Regions from separate parts of the Lentibacillus sp. L22 genome, predicted to be linked through region 2. Evidence: riboswitches for the same ligand, from Rfam matches in the RefSeq annotation. Region 2 holds a riboswitch; the other holds the start of a gene.
The links. A riboswitch is a leader RNA that binds a small molecule or an ion and turns the genes downstream of it on or off. The one in region 2 is predicted to bind FMN.
Positions count from the first base shown of each region.

Region 1: linked by a shared signal. The riboswitch ahead of ribD (bifunctional diaminohydroxyphosphoribosylaminopyrimidine deaminase/5-amino-6-(5-phosphoribosylamino)uracil reductase RibD) and the one ahead of ABRT01_RS12910 (ECF transporter S component) in region 2 are both predicted to bind FMN.

Region 1 covers NZ_JBFNXI010000027.1:35,234-43,026, forward strand. Annotated here, with positions in the region: gene ABRT01_RS12200 (DmpA family aminopeptidase) at 1-22, opposite strand, end outside; gene ABRT01_RS12205 (C40 family peptidase) at 244-1,083, opposite strand; gene ABRT01_RS12210 (PTS sugar transporter subunit IIA) at 1,464-1,964, shown strand; gene ABRT01_RS12215 (PRD domain-containing protein) at 2,017-2,835, shown strand; gene nagE (N-acetylglucosamine-specific PTS transporter subunit IIBC) at 2,899-4,347, shown strand; FMN riboswitch at 4,626-4,776, shown strand; gene ribD (bifunctional diaminohydroxyphosphoribosylaminopyrimidine deaminase/5-amino-6-(5-phosphoribosylamino)uracil reductase RibD) at 4,967-6,082, shown strand; gene ribE (riboflavin synthase) at 6,063-6,692, shown strand; gene ABRT01_RS12235 (bifunctional 3,4-dihydroxy-2-butanone-4-phosphate synthase/GTP cyclohydrolase II) at 6,676-7,793, shown strand, end outside.
Region 2 covers NZ_JBFNXI010000031.1:8,725-16,517, forward strand. Annotated here, with positions in the region: gene yugI (S1 domain-containing post-transcriptional regulator GSP13) at 1-313, opposite strand, end outside; gene ABRT01_RS12900 (potassium channel family protein) at 418-1,419, opposite strand; gene ABRT01_RS12905 (thioredoxin family protein) at 1,516-2,088, opposite strand; gene ABRT01_RS12910 (ECF transporter S component) at 2,233-2,820, opposite strand; FMN riboswitch at 2,986-3,136, opposite strand; gene ABRT01_RS12915 (TraR/DksA C4-type zinc finger protein) at 3,279-3,638, opposite strand; gene ABRT01_RS12920 (hotdog fold thioesterase) at 3,613-4,032, opposite strand; gene ABRT01_RS12925 (1,4-dihydroxy-2-naphthoate polyprenyltransferase) at 4,050-4,985, opposite strand; gene ABRT01_RS12930 (isochorismate synthase) at 5,156-6,544, shown strand; gene menD (2-succinyl-5-enolpyruvyl-6-hydroxy-3-cyclohexene-1-carboxylic-acid synthase) at 6,544-7,793, shown strand, end outside.

The DNA.
Region 1 (7,793 bases), on a different contig from region 2:
ATTTTCCTTTGGATAGATTCATTATGTATGTGCTCCTTTATATGTATTTACTTATAGTCTAGCAAAATTCAGGAAAGGCACCGAAACAATTCACCTAAAAAATTGTACGGTGTTATCTGCAAATAAGAACAAGATTTGTGTAAAAAAAGCTGCTCTAAAAAAGATTGATAGACTTTTTAGAGCAGCTTACGATTATATTTAGTAGCATGTGATAGTTTTACAATGACTTATTATAAACCTTAGTTAAAACCGTTTAGCACCAATGTAATGTTTACCCCAATAATAATCCCATGAATCAGATGAGGTAACCTCAACACCAGTTGCTTCTGTCCCAGCGTGAATCATTTGGTGATTTCCAAGATAGATACCACTGTGTGAAACGCCACTACCATATGTTCCTTCAAAGAAAACAACATCTCCCGGTTGTGGGTTGTCTACTTGTACACCGTCATTTGCCCACATACCTGCATGCGTTCTGCTGAGTGAAATACCTTGTTGTTTAAACACATAGTTAATGAAACCACTGCTGTCAAAACCACTAGGATCTGTGCCACCCCAGACATAAGGAGTACCTACCAAGCTTTGTGCGATAGAAACAGAGTCTCCGGAATTTGCACCGGATGCATTAACCGTTTGAGATTGTACCGATACGTTAACTGGTTCAGCAACTTGTGCATTACTATTACCAGTAGCATTTCCTCCTGCTGCCGATCCATTATTCAATGCGTTCAATGTTGGAGTATCTACAACTCCATCGGCATCCCAACCTTGGTCATATTGGAATTCAATTATCTTTTGTTGCGTATTTGGTCCATAAACTCCGTCCGTATTTATGTCATAACCCTGTTCCTGTAGTTTCTGTTGTAAGTCGGTTACCTCCTGACCCTGATCACCTTGCGAAAGAATGGCAACACCAACGCCTGTACTTTCACTGGAACCTACTTCGGCTGAGGGAGCATTTGCATCTGCCTCCGGGGCACCATGTGCAAAAACGTTACCTGTCATCATTGGAGAGAGTGCCAATGAAGTCATCAAAGTAGTAGAAACGAGTGTCTTTTTTATCATACGATTTTTTGTAGCCAAGATTTATCCTCCTAAATTAAAATTCTATGTAGACAAAAGTAGATTCATGTCTAATATTGGCTAGTATAACAAAGAAATATTTCATAAATGTTAACGAGAGAATACAATCTCTTTTCAAATTGGAAAATCCGCTAGTTTCTTCCATCTTTGCTAGTTATCATGGATATGAGGCATACGTGTATAATTATTGCATTTCTATTTCTCTGGTGGTACTATAAAACTATCAATAGAATAATGATCACATGTTACTTATCCGATAAGGCATAGTGGTAAATGAGGAACAATATAATGTGCCTTTCATACCTCTATGCCTTTTTTGCTGTGTAAAATCACGTAAAAAGACAAATACTACCATGAAAAAGGACAAGGAGCGATAAATCATGGCTTTTAATCTATTCAAGAAAAAGAAACAAGCAGAAAATGTCGAAATCAAGGCACCGGTGAATGGTGAAATTATACCGATAGAAGAAGTGCCAGACCCAGTATTTAGCCAAAAAATGATGGGTGATGGGATTGCTTTGATTCCGTCAGACGGAAAAATTATGTCTCCTGTCACAGGAACAGTGATTCAATTTCCTGATACTAAACATGCGATTGGCATCAAGGCGGAAGATGGCAGTGAAATCCTTGTTCATGTTGGTTTGGAAACAGTCGGATTGAAAGGAGAAGGATTTACGGCAAAAGTGAAGGAGGGGGATAAGGTTTCCACTGGCCAGTTAGTACTTGAAGTTGATTTGGAATATATCCGGGAACATGCTGACAACATCGTTACGCCTGTTATTATTACCAATAGTCAAGACAGTGGAAGGGAATATCAAATGACCGATGCTAAAACAGGTACGGCAGGAGAAACAGTCATCATCACGTCAACCGAAAAATAACAAGCTAAAATTATTTTAGCTTGTTACCACACTTGCCAAGGGAGGTGGGGTAATGCGGATAAAGCAAATCCTGAACAATAATGCCGTCGTCGTAATGGATGGGGACGAAGAAACAATCGCAATCGGTGGTGGTGTCGGATATAACAAGCATAAAAAAGATATGGTCAATACCGCTAAAATTGAAAAGCTGTTTGTGTTAAAAGAAAATAAGAAACTACAGGAACTGCTGATGCGTATCCCTGAGAAACATTTTCTCATTTCGGAGGATATTATTGACTATGCTGAAAAATATCTGGGAACAAAATTAAACGAACATGTGCTTATTGGATTAACCGACCATATTTCTTTTGCCCTTGACCGGGAGAAACAAGGGATCCGGATCAAAAATAAATTACTTCCGGAGATCAAAGTCTTGTATAAGAAGGAATTTCATATTGGGCTTTGGGCGATCGATCATATTAAAAATAAACTGCAAGTGGAAATGCCACCAGACGAGGCCGCATTTATCGCTTTGCATATTCATTCGATGAAACTTCAGGATGGCAATCTTCATGAACTTGTCAGGCAGACATCGATATTAAAAGAAATGATTGAAACAATCGACCAAACATTGGGGATTAACGTGGAATCCAATGATATTGCCTATGAACGTTTAATTTATCATTTGCGGTTTGCACTGGACCGTGGCAAAGGGGAACAGTATCATGTCATGGATGCGGACATGCTGAAGATGATCACAAGTAAATTTCCGGTTGCCTATCAATGTGCAAAAAAAGTTGCTGATGTTTTGGCTGCAAAGCATGATATTCATTTACCAGAAGATGAACTTGGCTATATTACACTTCATATCGAACGAATGCAACGAATGTAAAGTACACTACCATCATATATTTTTTGAAAGCGATTATATTGAAATTCCAAGGGGGAAACAGTTATGATGAAAGCTTTACAGAGCCTGGGCCGGTCAATCATGCTGCCGGTTGCCGTTTTGCCAGCAGCTGCTATTTTAGCCGGACTCGGGAACTGGATTTTAGGTTTTTGGGAAGGTAACGTCATTGGTACATTCCTGTCGAACGCAGGTACATCCATTTTAGACAACCTGGGTATGCTTTTTGCAGTCGGTATTGCCATTGGATTGTCCAAAGATAAACATGGTGCCGCCGCATTGAGTGGTCTGGTCGGTTTTTTGGTAGTCACCAATTTGATTTCAACTGATTCTGTTGCAGATTTATTAGGAAAAGATGTAGCGGACGTCAACCCGGCCTTTGAACAAAATGATAATGTGTTCATCGGTATTTTAACCGGGGTCATTGCTGCCATGATGTATAATCGATTTAGTGGTGTCAAGCTGCCAGATGCGTTAGCGTTCTTCAGTGGAAAGAGACTCCCGCCAATTATGACGGCAGCCGCGATGGTTGTGGTGGCTGCGGTTTTATTCTTTGTTTGGCCGGTTGTATTCGGCTGGCTTGTTGCGTTTGGTAAAGCTATCAGTAGTTTGGGAGCAGTTGGTGCCGGTCTGTATGGTTTCTTTAACCGTCTATTAATTCCAACCGGTCTGCACCATGCGTTGAATTCGGTATTCTGGTTTGATGTTGCGGGAATTAATGATATCGGCAAGTTCCTGGCTAGTGAGGGAACAAAAGGCATTACCGGTATGTATCAGGCAGGATTTTATCCAATCATGATGTTTGGTGTGCCTGCTGCAGCGTTGGCTATGTACCATACTGCGAAAACCAAGCGTAAGAAACAAGCTGCATCTTTGATGATGGCAGGGGCGTTTGCAGCTTTCTTTACCGGGGTTACTGAACCGGTTGAATTCTCGTTTATGTTCCTTGCTCCAGCATTGTATGTTGTCCATGCCCTTTTAACAGGACTATCGTTGTTTATTGCAGCTACATTTCATTGGACATCAGGCTTTGGGTTCAGCGCTGGATTTGTTGATTATACATTAAGTTTTATGAACTCAATCGCCAACAAGCCGTATATGCTCATTGTTCAAGGACTCGTCTTTGCAGTTATTTACTATTTCTTGTTCCGTTTCTTGATCACAAAATTTAATCTGAAAACGCCAGGGCGCGAAGATGATGCAGAGGAAGCGGAGGAAAAGGATGTTGCCTCAACAGACGGAGATGACAAATACGCTGTCATGGCTGCCAAAATTTATGAAGGACTTGGCGGCGATGAAAATGTGGATGCTGTTGATTATTGTACAACTCGCCTAAGGGTTGAAGTAAATGATATGGATAAGGTGGATCAAGATAGAATCAAGTCTACAGGTGTTCCGGGAATTCACGTCGTAGGAAAACACAGTATCCAGGTCATCGTTGGAACAAGTGTACAATTTGTTGCCGATGAAGTGAACAAAATCCGTAATGTGAAATAACCTAAGTCTTGGATTATAAGATACAAAAACACCCTATTTTGCTGAAAGATAGGGTGTTTTTTTATGTCCATTCCTGCTATATGGGTAGCGGATATCTTCGCAAACGAACACCATGCACGGAACCTTTGCGGCGTGTGGAATATCTCCCTCACGCATCACTGTGAATGGATGTTTTCTCTTCCTCTCGATTCCAGTTAGACCTCTCCCAAATCCAGTCATATAAAATACTTGCAGTTTCTCTAAATTTGCGTTATAAATAACATACAAGTTCATATTGCGAGTTCCTTCGGGGCAGGGTGTAATTCCCGACCGACGGTAAGAAGCAGTCGTATGCTTTAAGTCCGTGACCCGTACGGTTGTCAAAACCAAACGGTGGATCTGGTGCAACTCCAGAACCGACAGTTAAAGTCTGGATGGGAGAAGGAATTTAGATAACAAGCATGATTGAAAATGGTTGATGCTTGCAAGCGGGTTATTGGTATATCCAGTGATCTCTATTTGCCATTTTTTGCATACCATGATAGATTCATGTGCTTGTTTATTTAAAATTCACCCTAACACGCCTCTGAAGCTGATTTCAGAGGCTTTTTTGTATTTGAAAAAAGGGGAGGTCGTTATTTTGCAGGATAAAGATTATATGGAATTTGCATTGCAACTTGCTAAAGCAGTAACCGGACAAACGAGCCCGAATCCGCCTGTTGGTGCGGTGGTGGTCAACGATGGAGCGATTGTTGGTTTTGGTGCCCATCTGAAAGCGGGTGAAGCCCATGCGGAAGTCCACGCACTGGATATGGCTGGGGAAAAAACAAACGGTGCGACGATTTATGTCACACTGGAGCCGTGCAGTCATACGGGCAAGACGCCGCCATGTGCAGATTACATTATTGAAAAAGGAATCAGCCGGACCGTTATTGCCGTGGCGGATCCAAATCAACAGGTTTCCGGCAGCGGGATTGAGAAACTGCGCCGGGCCGGAATAACTGTTGATGTTGGTGTATTACAAGCTGAAGCAGAGCAGGTGAATCAGGTGTTTTTTCATTATATAACTACGGGGATGCCCTATGTAACCTTAAAAACAGCCACGAGTTTAGATGGAAAAACCGCGACCGTCACTGGTAACAGTAAATGGATTACCGGGAAAGAAGCACGCCGGGATGGACACTTGTATCGGAATAATCATGATGCCATTCTTGTTGGTGTCAACACGGTATTGGCGGACAACCCGAGTCTTACCACAAGAATTGGCAATAATGGGAATAATCCCATCCGTATCATCTTGGACACGACATTAAAAACTCCTTTAGATGCCAATGTGGTTACCGATCAACAAGCAGAAACACTTATTTTTACCGGAAACGATGTAACCAGCGAGCGAATAGGACAATTTGCCAATCATGATCAAGTGACAGTCATTACGATGGAAAGTGAACAGGTACATATTGACGATGTACTGCGGTATTTGGGAGAAAGGCAAATCTCGTCTGTATTGGTGGAAGGTGGCGCTGCCGTTAATGGCTCATTTTTAACAGCAAAACGGATCAATCAATTCATTTTGTACATGGCGCCCCAGCTTATTGGCGGTGCAGATGCGCCAATATCATTTGCCGGGATGGGATTTGCAAGACTAAAAGATGCATTGCAGTTGGAAATTAAACAGGTAGAAACGATTGGTCAGGATATCAAAATTACTGCTGTTCCACGAAAGGATGATGACGATGTTTACCGGAATTGTTGAAGAAAAAGGCTGGATCAAGCGAATGGATCGTGTGACTGATCAGGCGGTTCAACTAACAATTGGGGCGGAAAAAGTGACGGCTAATATGCAGGTTGGTGATAGTATTGCCGTTAATGGCATTTGCCTGACTGTAACAAATTTTACCACTACTGATTTTCAAGTCGATGTGATGCCGGAAACGATCAAATCAACTTCGCTCAAACATCTTGAATCAGGATCACACGTTAATTTGGAGCGTTCCCTGCCAGCGAATGGCCGGATAGGCGGACATTTCGTTTCCGGACATGTGGATGGTACGGGAAAAATAATTGGAAAGCAACGACAAGCGAACGCAATTTACTATGATATTGCCATCCCAAAGGAATTCGAGACTTATGTACTTGTGAAAGGATCTATTGCTGTTGATGGCATTAGCTTAACCATTTTTGCGGTAGAAGATGGAGTAGTTACCTTATCATTGATTCCTCATACCGTCTCTGCAACGGTTTTGGGTAATAAAGAGCCGGGCGATCGTGTTAATTTGGAATTCGATATGCTGGCGAAATATGTACAAAACATATGGAATCAACAAATAAAGAAAGAGGGCGAGAAGCATGTTTCATTCCATTGATGAGGCAATTGCCGATTTAAAACAAGGGAAACCAATTATTGTTGTCGATGATGAAAACCGGGAGAATGAAGGCGATCTGGTTGCATTATCTGAAAAAGCCACACCGCAAATGATTAATTTTATGATTACCCATGCGAAAGGGCTCGTTTGTACAACGATGAGGGAAAATTTAGCGAAACAGCTGGGTCTTTCCATGATGGCGAAACAAAACACGGACCCGTTTGGTACTGCGTTTACCGTGAGCATTGACCATAAGGATACAAGAACAGGGATAAGCGCAGTAGAACGGTCACAAACGATTCAAGCATTACTGCATCCGGATGCAAGTGCTGCCGATTTCAAGCAACCTGGTCATGTTTTTCCACTGATTGCCAAGGAGGGTGGAGTGTTGGTGCGAACAGGGCATACCGAAGCATCTGTTGATTTGGCTGAACTGAGTGGAGCATTTCCATCGTGTGTGATTTGTGAGGTAATTAAAGAGGATGGAACGATGGCTCGTGTGCCAGACTTAATGAAGGTCTCTGAGCAACACCGATTAAAAATCATTACTATTGCTGATCTGATAACCTATCGAAAAAAACATGAAAAACATGTAAAACGGGAAGTTGAAGCGACACTTCCGACTGACTTTGGTGAATTTCGGGTGATTGGTTATTCGAACGATCTTGATGATAAAGAACATATCGCGTTGGTAAAAGGGGAAATTTCCGGCGATCAGCCAATCTTAACGCGAATCCATTCCGAATGTTTGACTGGCGATGTGTTCGGTTCCTTTCGCTGTGATTGCGGAAACCAGCTCCATGAAGCACTGGACAAAATCAATGAAGCAGGGCAAGGCGTTCTGGTTTATATGCGACAAGAAGGCCGGGGCATCGGTCTGCTTAATAAACTTCGGGCCTATAAACTGCAGGAAAATGGGATGGATACAGTGGAAGCGAATGAGCAGCTTGGATTCCCCCCCGATTTACGTGACTATGATGTAAGTGCACAAATATTACTGGATTTGGGTGTGCATCGGGTCGAGTTACTAACCAATAATCCGGAGAAGATGGGGTGTTTAGCGGCACATGGGGTTCAGGTAGAAGCAAGAATCCCGTTGCA
Region 2 (7,793 bases):
TAGTATTGTCCTGTTCTGTACTAGGCTGCTCTTTGATCGGTTTTTTCGGTTTGTCTTCTTTTTGAGGAGCCTCTTCAGTTGCCCGGATGGATAAGGATACTTTATTATTATCCACATCAACATGCAATACTTTGACAGTTACGTCATCACCTACTGTCAAATAGTCATGAATATCTTTAACAAATCCGTGTGTCACTTCCGAAATATGAACAAGTCCCTGTGTTTCATCGTCTAACGCTACAAATGCACCATATGGCTGTATCCCGGTCACTTTTCCCTGTAATATTTGCCCGCTTTCAAACTTGTCTATCATGCTGAACAACTCCTATATCTTTTCTCTCAGTTTTTTTACACAATAACATATTTTAGCATACATTGTGTTTCCTGGCAAAAAAAATAAGGGGAGGGGGGAGTGAACTATTTTTGACCGGCCATTGTTAATACGATGTCTCCTTGATGTAATTTGAGATTGGCAGGGGGATTGATCTGCCATTTTTGCTTGCGAATGATCCCAAGTGCCATCTGTCCATCAACGAGAAAGTAACCGATTGCTTGCTGATAGGATTTACCGATAAGTGTTTCCGGCAAGTTAACCTGATCAAAATGCTGGCTCGATAACAAATGTAGAATAGTTTCATATGGCTCCGTTTCTTTTCGGTTAAATAATTCATGGTACAACAGCACACTCATAAAATCATTTGAACGAATAATTGTCGACGCACCAGCACGAATAGCATTTTCAATCTGGCTTTTGGAGAGAATCTCAGCAATAATTGGTACATCGTGATTATTACCACGCACTGCGACTGTGGTTAGAATGGTATGATGATCAGCCTGTCGTTCTTTTTTGGTGTGATCGGCAGCAATGATCACGCTTTTGGCAACTTTGATATTTGCTTGATGAAGGGTGACATCTTCAGTTGCATCACCATGGACAAAATGGACTGGAAGCTGTTTGTAAGGTAAATTTGTTAATGTCCGGTCAATGAGAACAATTTCCAGCATGGGATGATTTTCTTTGGTCAAATGGATTAATCGCCTTGTCCGTTCATTCCAGCCGACAAAGATGACGTGATGTTGTGCTTTAAATGCAACCTTTCCCTTGGACAAATCTTGTTCATGCTGAATGGTTGCCGCCGAAATATGGGTAATATAGAAAGTAAGCAGTCCACCACCTGACAGAATTAACAGAATGCCAATCACCCTTCCAATTGTTGTTACTGGAACGACATCGCCATAGCCCACCGTTGCTCCGGTAACAAACGCCCACCAAACGCCGATAAATATGGAAGGGAATTGTTCCGGCTCCACAAAATGAATGACAATCCCGAAGACAATCATGACGAAAAAAATTGTTAATAATAACCTGACAAAAACAGGCAGTCGGAAATAAATATGTTTTAACTGCTCGATATTCATATCTTCACCTGATATCCCCAAATTAGATTAGTATATTTCCATTATGGACATACAACATCAAGGCTTATACAAGGTGAAAATGAAAACTCATCTGTACTAGCGTGAGTTTACAGTGGATTGCAATGTTTGTTTCAGACTGAAATAAACATCATCCCAAAAATCGGAATTGTCACGATATGTTTTGGTCATAAATAATAGCATCTCGTTAAATTTTTCCTGGTAATTAGAGGCATCTTTGTCTGGTAATTGTTCGCGTGCCTGATCAACAAATTGCTGAATTTTGTCCGCCCGTGGCCCCCATTTGGCAACTTGATTTCCTTGTTCATCAATAAAAATAAAAATGGGAATGGATCTTGACTTCCCGTTCGTTAAATATTGATCCATCAGTTCCAGATTCTGATCACGCAGCAGGATTTTAACTGGTGTTTTTGTTTTTTCTGCAAGCCTTAATAAAATGGGCACATTAAGCATCGCATCGCCGCACCAATCTTCAGTTAAAACGATCACACGCAGATTTTTATCGGCTAGCTTTTCAAAAAATACCTCATCCTCATCCGGAACAGTGAAATGATCAAAAATGTGTAATAGATTTTCCTTGTGTTTTTCCATGGATTCAATGTATGTATCTGGTGACATTCCCTGTTCATACCATTGATTTAAATCTACCATAACAACTCCAACTCCTTTGCTCATTTACATTAAATGTACCCAACAAACCTGCATCCGTAAACAAAAGTGCTTCCGGGTGAATGGAAAAAGGAAAGCGTGCAGAAGAACAAATCGTTCCTTTACACGCTTTATTTGACACGTTTTTTATATCATCTTCGTTTGTTTTTGCTCGATCCAGCTTCTTAATTTGACAAACAATGGAACAAATAATAAGCCAATAATGACACCTTTAATCACATTAAATGGAAAAACCAGGAACATGGCTGTGAACCGTTTAACACTTTCGATTTTCATATCTTCCATTCCCATAAACCAGGCATAAACAGGCAAAATGACAAGATAATTTAAAACACTCATGGCAATTGCAGAAATCAATGTTCCGGCAACAAGTCCCGAGATAATGCTCTTCACTCCTTTATATTTATGGTAAAGGATGGCAGTCGGAACAATAAACAGAACACCTGCAATAAAATTTGCTGTAACGCCAACAGGTTCACCGCCACCAACGACCAGGTAGAGTAAATTCTTAATCGCTTCTACAATAACTCCAGCCACTGGTGAAAAAATAAGTGCAGCAATTAAGGCCGGTACTTCGCTAAAATCAATCTTTAAATACCCCGGTAAAAATGGCAGCGGGAAATTCAGGAAAAGCAATAAAAGGGAGATCGTTCCCAATAAGGCCAGAATAATCAGTTTAAGCAATTGTGATGATGATTGATTTTTTGTTTGCATCATCGTATCCTCCTTCATCTGTTATCGATTCCCATCTCGTTGATGAAGGAACTGTCCGTTTTCGTTTTGACACAAAAAACACCCTAAAGCGCCTAATCGGGGCTTTAGGGTGTTTTATTATAACAGAAATAAACATGTGTAATGTTCTACACAAGGAAAACGGCTCGACATCTTCTCCCATCCAGACTATAACTGTCGGTCCCGGATTTACACCAGGTCAACCACTGAACATCTGCTCAGGTGGGTCACGGACTTAAAGCATATATACCTGCTTCTTACCGTCGGTCGGGAATTGCACCCTGCCCCGAAGATGGAATCGATATGTAATTGTTGCATATAGTATACAATGATTTTACTCATTTGAAAAGTAGTTTGTTTTATTTTTTTGCAGTAGAGGGACAGTTTGTTTAAACCAAAAAAAACGACTACCTCCATTTTCAGGCAGTCGTTTTGAACAGTTACTCCTCTTCTACCAGATACCTGGCAGTTGGGTTTGCTTCCAAACGTTCTATTGGGATAGGTTTGCCAGATAATTCACTGACTCCATAAGTACCGTTTTCAATGCGGGCCAAGGCATCATTAATCTCTTGCAGGTGATCTCGTCGCATTTGCTCAAATCCCGCTTCTCGCTCTTGTTCAAATTGTTCTGTTGCCATTTCTGCAGGATGGTTATCATAGTCGGCCAATTCACTGATCGTATTATTTGGGCTTTGATCTTCGTACTTTTTCTTATTTGCAATCAATTCATTTTTCATTGCCAATAATTGATTTTTAAAAAAGTAAAGTTGTTCTTCACTCAGATTTGTATGATTTCCCATGTTCATCACCTTTCTTCTTAGGGACGATTCCAATGGTGCAGCGAGAAATACATATAAGTTTTTCATCTTCATCTGTGATATTAATTTCCCATACCATAGTTGTTTTTCCAATATGTTTGGGAACAGCCTTAGCGGTCACTGTGCCTTCACGTTTACTCCTAATATGGTTGGCATTAATTTCAATCCCAAATACATTGTATTGTTCTCCATCAACATGAAGAAAGGCACCTGCACTAGCAGCAGTTTCAGCCAGGGCGACGTTTGCTCCACCGTGCAAAAATCCTGCTGGCTGGTGTGTGCGATAGTCAACTGGCATGGTCATGATCACAAGATTTTTTTCAAGTGTTATCACTTTCATCCCAAGCGTATCGATTAATGTTTGCGAAAAATCCATAGCTGCCCTCTTTTCAATTAAAATATTTTGCTTAACAGTAACGAAACCCCTAATAACAATCCATAAATGGTATTTGTCTTTCCGGTAGCTACCATTGCCGGCAACATTTCAATTGGTTTGGATTTTCCCTGGAATTTCTTGATTACATCGATTGCCTTGATGCCACTGAAAAACGCAATGATTGACCAAACGGGTAATAATCCATCAATAATGTAATAGGCAGTCAATCCAAATGCAACGACAAACAAGAAGCCTAAAAAGCGGATTGCATTCTTTCTTCCCAGCAGGATCGCAATGGTTTTTCGTCCATTCTCTTTGTCCCCATCAAGATCCCGGATATTATTGGACATCATAATACAACCAATAAGGATAGCAACCGGAATCGATATTAAAACGGTTGAAGCTGTTATGGTCAACGTTTGAATGAAATAGCTGATTCCGATGATAACAGTGCCCATTAGGAATCCGGAAAATAACTCGCCAAGTGGTGTATAGGCGATTGGTAATGGTCCGCCAGTATATAAATAACCGAAAAGCATGCAGCCTAAACCAATGACTGCGATCCACCAGCTTGATACCATACAAATGTATACGCCGAGCAACATGGCGATCCCAAAAAATGATAAGGCCATCCGTAATACTGTTTTCGCTGATATCCCATCGCGTACAATAGTTCCGCCGATGCCTACCGACTCCTCGTTATCCAGTCCACGAGCAAAATCGTAGTATTCATTGAACATATTGGTTGCTGACTGAATCAACATTGAAGCAATCAGCATCGCGATAAACAATGAAATACTTATCGAACCATCAATATAAGCAAGCATGGTTCCGACAAAAACAGGAATAAAGGAGGCTGTCAGTGTATGCGGCCGTAATAGACGCCACCAGATATGCATCCCTTTCTTTTCATTTAAGACGTGTTTTATATTCGTTTGATCAGATGTTTGCATAATATAAGTCCTCCTACAACGGCAATATCATCTTTAGTTTAGGCAAATCGTCATAGGGTGTCAATCATCAATATAGGTTAAAACAGTCCATTCCTTGTGAAAAGGATAAAAAGAGAATAAAATAGAGAGGATAGTTGTGATGATTGTTCGTTTAACGGAGGTAACAAGTAATGATTGAAACGAAGGAAAAGCTGCTGGAAGTTGTGTTGGATGAGGCAATTCACCATGCAAATGAAACAAAGTCAAAGCAGCTTGTCAGTTTTACCAAAAAGATAGATCAAGTGAATCCGCTCCAATTTTTTGAAGCGGCCAAAACGTGTGATATGAATCGGACATTTTGGGCGAGTACAGCGGATGCCTTTTATTTAGTCGGGATTGGTACTGTTTATCCGCTCGTCGCCGGTGAAAATCGGTTAAAAGATATAGAACAGCAATGGAATGAACTAACGGCTAATGCTACTGTTCATAACCCATATCAGGTGCCAGGTACGGGGCTGGTTGCACTTGGTGGCATGTGTTTTGACCCGAAAAAGCAAACAACAGGACTATGGGACAAGTTTAGAAATAGTGAATTCCAAGTTCCGCGGTATACATTGGTGCAAACAAAACAAGCCAGCTATGTAACAATAAACACGTTTGTGACGATGAATGATAGTCCCCGTACACTTGCACAAATGCTAGAGGAAACGGAAAAAAACCTGCTCCATTACACTAAACCATTCCCGGATGAAGCAACCCTGTTGAAAAGGGAGGAAATAGCTCCGCAGCAATGGAAGGAACAGGTGAGACAAGCAACGGAAGAAATTAAGCAACAACATGCTGAAAAAATTGTGCTTGCCCGGGAAATGCGCTTAACTTTTTCCAAACAGGTAGAGGTCACCCCTGTACTAGACAAGTTGTTATCATCGCAAACAAACAGTTATGTCTTTGCTTTCGAACATGGTGATGATTGTTTTGTTGGGGCAACGCCTGAAAGGCTGGTCAAGCTGGAACAAGAGCAGTTGCTTTCCACCTGTCTGGCCGGCACTGCACCACGAGGGACAACACCAGTACAAGACAAAGAGATTGGCAGGACATTGCTTCAAGATACGAAAAATCGTGAGGAGCATGATTTTGTCGTAAAAATGATTGGAAATGCGATAAAACCATATTGTTCAAGGGTCGATATTCCAAACAACCCGGTTATCTATCCGCTGAAAAATTTGCAACATCTGTACACACCTGTAAAAGCAACCTTGAAACAGGGACACAGCATCTTTGAAATTGTAAAAGCACTTCATCCGACACCAGCATTAGGTGGAGTGCCAAGGGAAAAATCATTGACATTTATCCGGGAACACGAATTACTGGAACGTGGTTGGTATGGTGCCCCTGTCGGCTGGCTGGACAGCAATCGAAATGGGGAATTTGCAGTCGCAATTAGATCAGGTCTTGTTCAGGGCAATGAGGCATCAATTTTTGCTGGATGCGGTGTTGTTAAAGATTCGGACCCGGAAGCGGAGTATGAAGAAACGTTAATTAAATTCACACCAATGCTTTCCGTATTGGGGGGATCTTGATGGAACATACAGAGACACTAACACGCTATATTGCGAATTTTGTCGATGAATTGGTAAAGAGTGGTTTAACAGAGGTAGTCATTTCACCTGGTTCGCGTTCGACACCACTGGCTATGACATTCATGGAACATCCGGATATCAGGCAATGGGTGATTATTGACGAACGTTCTGCTGCCTTTTTTGCGCTTGGTATGGCCAAGAAAAACAAGCGGCCGGTTGTTATTGTTTGTACGTCGGGAACGGCAGCTGCTAATTATTTTCCGGCGATTGTGGAGGCACATTATAGTCGGGTACCACTGGTTGTTCTTACTGCTGATCGACCACACGAATTAAGGGATGTTGGTGCACCGCAGGCAATCGAACAGCTAAAATTGTACGGGGATTATGTGAAGTGGTTTAATGAAATGGCGTTACCAGAAGCAGACCAAACCATGCTTGCTTACGTTCGTAGTAAAGCATCACGTGCTGTCCATATGGCAACGGAAGGGAATAGTGGTCCGGTTCATTTGAATTTCCCTTTACGTGAACCACTGATTCCTGATTTTGAGATTAAGGATTTATGGGGAAGCCAAACAACACGTTATCATGCCGTATCAGACGGAAAAAAACGCCTCGACTCAGAGCAAATACAAGCGTTATGCAACAGGCTCAAAGGAAAGGGGAAAGGCGTTATTGTTTGCGGTCCGCAAGATCGGGAGGATTTACCCGAGCGAATTGTGCACCTTGCATCATTATTGAAGATGCCTATTATAGCCGATCCACTATCTGGACTAAGATCTGGAATGCACAGTAAAAAACATGTGATTGAAGGCTACGATGCATTTTTACGCAATGACACCATACGTAAACAACTGAAACCTGACTACATTATTCGCTTTGGTGCGATGCCGGTATCCAAAGCCTATTTATTTTATGCAAAGGAACACCACGATGCGGAGCAATTTGTCATCGAAGAACATATGGGCCATCGGGAGCCAGCGGGGAACAGGACCGAATTTATTTATGCTGATCCGGCATTGCTGTGTGAAGATTTACTACTGGCTTTAGAGGATCGAGATCGGGACGCAACATGGTTCGCGCAATGGGAGAAGATGAACCAAATAACCAAGAAGCATTTACAGGCAAAGACAAATGGACGTTTAACAGAAGGGGAGGCCGTTCGTTGTTTATTTGATGTATTACCGGAAAACAACACGGTGTATGTTGGCAATAGCATGGCGATTCGGGATGTTGATACATTTTTTCTGAC